DNA from 2 places in the Blautia sp. OM06-15AC genome. Region 2 is predicted to be linked to the other one. Evidence: riboswitches for the same ligand, from Rfam matches in the RefSeq annotation. Region 2 holds a riboswitch; the other holds the start of a gene.
What was found. A riboswitch is a leader RNA that binds a small molecule or an ion and turns the genes downstream of it on or off. The one in region 2 is predicted to bind lysine.
Positions count from the first base shown of each region.

Region 1: another riboswitch for lysine. It lies ahead of dapA (4-hydroxy-tetrahydrodipicolinate synthase); the one in region 2 lies ahead of DXB83_RS08100 (alanine/glycine:cation symporter family protein).

Region 1 is NZ_QULD01000002.1:314,578-316,974, forward strand. It holds gene DXB83_RS04970 (single-stranded DNA-binding protein) at 342-971, shown strand; lysine riboswitch at 1,027-1,201, shown strand; gene dapA (4-hydroxy-tetrahydrodipicolinate synthase) at 1,353-2,243, shown strand; gene dapB (4-hydroxy-tetrahydrodipicolinate reductase) at 2,279-2,397, shown strand, end outside.
Region 2 is NZ_QULD01000004.1:241,615-244,011, reverse strand. It holds gene DXB83_RS08110 (peptide deformylase) at 1-254, shown strand, start outside; gene DXB83_RS08105 (maltose acetyltransferase domain-containing protein) at 298-423, shown strand; lysine riboswitch at 528-702, shown strand; gene DXB83_RS08100 (alanine/glycine:cation symporter family protein) at 888-2,366, shown strand.

The DNA of each region.
Region 1 (2,397 bases), on a different contig from region 2:
CGGGAATGTTTATCACAGCACAAAGGCAGGTGCCTTGCCGTTTTGTCTCTGCTGGATGCCTGCCTATCTGAACTATTATAGCACAGAACAGAGAAAAAAAACAGGGAAGATGTGACATTTTTTGTATTGCAATGGTAGAAAATACGAAGCATGTGGTGCGGTTTTTACAGAAACATATACAAAAAATTGGGCAGAATGCTGATTTGAATAGAAATAAAAAAATCTGGAAAAAAGTGGTTCTGAAAAAGAAATGTGGTTCATACATTAGGATTATAGATCAGCAAAGTACCGATCAGAAATCAATATTCAGAAAGAAAAGACAAAGGAAGGGGATTTTCATTATGGCAGACAAGATGATTGAAAACAATCAGGTGGTTATCATGGGAGAGATTGTCTCCCCGTTTACATTCAGCCATCAGGTATTCGGAGAGGGCTTTTACCTCGTCGATGTGATGGTCAAGCGGTTGAGTGAATCGCAGGACATCATTCCGGTGATGGTCTCCGAGCGGCTGGTGGATGTATCACAGGATTACCAGGGTGAGTGGATCTGCATCAGCGGTCAGTTCCGGTCCTACAACCGCCACGAGGAGAAGAAGAACCGTCTGGTACTCTCCGTATTTGCGCGGGAATTAAGCTTCGTGGAGGAAGAGGACGATTCCGTCAAATCCAACCAGATTTACCTCGATGGATACATATGTAAACCGCCGGTCTACCGGAAAACACCTCTGGGAAGAGAGATCGCCGACCTTCTGATCGCGGTCAACCGTCCGTATGGAAAATCAGATTATATCCCGTGCATCTGCTGGGGACGGAATGCGCGGTATGCCTCTGCGTTTGCCGTGGGCGGCCACGTTCTCATCTGGGGACGGATCCAGAGCCGGGAATATATGAAGCGGCTGAGCGAGACGGAAATGGAAAAGCGGACCGCATATGAGGTTTCGGTGAGCAAGCTGGAATATAGTGAGAGTTAAAGCGCGATCCGCTGTTGACAAGAAAATTTAATGATGCTATAGTAAAAGCAGAACTGAAGTGGATAGAGGTCGCATTACTTCAAGAGTACCTTTTCGGATGCCTCAGCAGCAAAAGAAGAAGAGGAAAAGGGAAGAATGCCGAAGGACATCCGGCGCTGAACCGGTATGCTCCTGGGCGCAGGTTGAAAAAATCTGCGACTGTCATCGAGAGATGGAGAGCTATCTGATCATAGATACTGCGTATGTGTGAATTTGGAGGCGATCTTATCTGGGATGAGGCGCCTCTTTTTTTAACGGAAAGTGAAATTTTCCGTGGGAGATAAGCTCCGGCGACTGATTTCTTATGGTTTTATCTGACACAACATACAGGAGGAAAAGAGAATGTCTATTTTTAAAGGTGCAGCTGTTGCAATTATCACACCGATGACCGAAACACAGGAAGTGAATTACGAAAAACTCGGAGAACTGATTGAGGAGCAGATCGCCGGCGGAACCGACGCCATCGTTATCTGCGGAACCACCGGTGAGGCTTCGACCCTGTCCCATGAGGAGCATCTGGATGCCATCAAATATACCGTGGAAAAAGTAAATCACAGAATCCCGGTAATTGCAGGAACCGGCTCCAACAGCACGGAGACAGCAATTTATCTGTCTCAGGAAGCAGAAAAATACGGCGTGGACGGACTTCTTCTCGTTTCTCCGTATTACAATAAAGCAACACAGAAGGGCCTGATTGCACACTTTACCGCAATCGCAGACAGCGTCAAAGTGCCGGTCATCCTTTACAACATTCAGGGCAGAACCGGCGTAAACATTGCACCGGAAACGATCGTCTATCTGTTCAACAACGTTGAGAATATCGTTGCAGTCAAAGAGGCTTCCGGAAACATTTCCCAGGTCGCAAAAATTATGCAGCTCACCGATGGAAAGATCGATCTGTACTCCGGAAACGACGATCAGGTTGTGCCGATCCTTTCCCTTGGCGGAAGCGGTGTAATCTCCGTTCTTTCTAACGTAGCACCGCGTGAGACCCACGACATGGTACAGAAATTCCTCGACGGCGATGTGGCCGGATCCAGAGAAATCCAGCTGAGAGCACTGCCGCTCATCGATGCGCTGTTCTGCGAAGTAAACCCGATTCCGGTAAAAGCAGCGCTGAACCTGATGGGCAAAGAGGTTGGACCGCTTCGTCTGCCGCTGACCGAGATGGAGCCGCAGAACCAGGAGCGCCTGGCAAAGGCTATGAAAGATTTTGGAATCAAACTGGCTTAAGTTAAGAATACACGAAGTAAAGAAGGAAAAAGACAATGGTTAAAATTATTATGCATGGCTGCAACGGCCATATGGGACAGGTCATCACCGGCCTGGTAAAAGAAGATGCAAATGCAGAAATCATAGCCGGAATCGATATGAACGACAACGGCCA
Region 2 (2,397 bases):
AACGCATCATCATCGTAAACGCCGGATTCCGCGACATCATCATGTTCAACCCGGTGATCGTCCGCAAAAGCGGCCCCTACGAAACAGAAGAAGGCTGCCTTTCCCTGCCAGGCGTGCGGAAAACAAAGCGGTACCAGAACATCGAAATCGAATACTACGACTGGAACTGGAAAAAACAACGCCAGAAATTCACCGGCTGGCCAGCCCAGATCTGCCAGCATGAGATGGATCATCTGGAAGGGATACTTATTTAGATCCTACAGCAGACAGGAGGACAGTATGACAGACAGAGAATGAATGGTAAAAGGAATCATTTACAACCCGAATGTGGAAGAGCTGGCCAAAGAGCAGTCCGGCTATATGGAGCGTCTGTGGAAGTTCAACCAGCTGAAGCCGTCAGAGGGAGACAAGAAAGTCAAATAAATCAGGACAAATTTCGAAAATATAAAATTTTTGTAAAATAATGTCGAAAAAACGATTGACAAGTAGCGAAAAGAAACATATGATAATACCTGTCAATATACATATTCGGCAATAGAGGCGCGAAGGCTAAGAGTAGCTGTCCTGAGACAACGGGGTCTGGGACGGGCAGGGAAAGGAGCATTCGCCGAAACGGGGCAGTTCCCGAAAAACTGTCTGCGTTGGGGTACAGTCGAACAGGCTGTGCACTCTCACCGTACTGGTGGAGGAGCTATTGCTTCATGAACGTAGATTTAATGGAGCAGTGGTGAAGACCGCTGCTCTTTTTATTGTACTGCAGTTGGAACCGTGACAAAAGGTTCCAGGGGTGGAAATCTGTTTGGTTGGAGAACGAAAGACGAAACGGGTGTTACAGGATACGTCTGAAGAAAACTGTTGCCGGAAAAGAAAAAAGGGAGGATTTTGACATGATAGCATTTCTTAACTGGCTGGACGGTGTCCTTTGGGGCGTGCCGCTGATCGCGCTGATGATTCTGACCGGTCTGTACTTTACCGTTCGTTCTGGATTTTTCCAGTTCCGTCACTTTGGCTGGATTATGAAGAGAACCGGCGGAAAACTGTTCCAGAAAGAAGACAAAGCAAGTGAAGGAAAGGGTATGCTTTCCTCGTTTGAGGCGATTTCGACCGCTATCGGCGGTACCGTAGGATTCGGTAATATCGCCGGTGTTGCAACTGCAGTTGCAGCAGGCGGCCCGGGAGCCATTATGTGGATGTGGCTTTCGTCTCTGCTTGGTATGATATTAAAACAGGTTGAGGTTACCCTCGGCTGCTACTACCGTCACACCAACGAAAAAGGTGAGTACTACGGCGGTCCGACTTACTACATGGAGTGCGGACTTGGCGAGGAGCGCCACTGGGGCAAGCTGTGGCTGATCCCGGCGCTCATCTTCGGCATCGGTATTTTCTCCACCTTCTTCGTAACCTCTTCCAACCTGACCGCATCTCAGGTCGTAGCCGGTGCGTTCGGTATTGAGAATATCAATCTTGGAAGCTTCAAAGTAGAAGGCGTTATCGTGATGGGCGTTCTGCTCTGCATTCTGACCTATGTCGTTACAAGCGGCGGTACGAAGAAAATCGCAAGTCTGTTCAGCAAGCTCGTTCCATTTATGAGCGTTCTTTATATCTTGATGGGAATTGGCATGATCATCATCAACATCAACCGCGTTCCTGGCGTATTTGCAGCCATCGTAACAAACGCATTTACCGGAACAGCAGCGATCGGCGGTTTTGCCGGCTGCGCAGTCAGCGAGATTATCCGTGTGGGTATGGCGCGTTCCGTATACTCCAATGAGGCTGGATGGGGTACTTCTCCAATGATCCATGCTTCCGCAAAAACACCGCATCCGGTAGAGCAGGGTCTGTGGGGATCTTTCGAGGTATTCTTTGATACCATGGTTATCTGTACGATCACCGCACTTTCCGTTATCTTAAGCGGAAACTGGACCGACGGAACGAACGGCGGAACACTTGCTTTAAGTGCATTTGCAAGCGGATTCGGCAAATTTGGAAGCATCCTTCTGGCAGTCATCATGGTCATTTTCACTGTAACGACTTCCGGCGGATGGTTCACCTACTATCTGGCAATTCTGGAGCATCTGTATAAAAAAGAAGGCAAGATGAAAGATATCGTCATGAAAATCTTCTACGCAGTCCGCGCTCTGCCGGGCGTACTGTGGACGATCTATCTGGTAAAGACAAACAACCAGGGCTTTATCTGGACTGTCGTTGATATCACATCTGCGATCCCGACCTTCGTCAACGTAGCAGTGATCCTGATTCTCTCGAACCAGTATTTCAAACTGCTGAAAGACTACAAAGCAAGAAACTTCGGCCAGGGCACGGTAGACAAGAACGCCTGCCTGTTCTACGAAGAGAAAACGAAATAAAAAATATTCAAAAGCGAATCCAGACACGCAT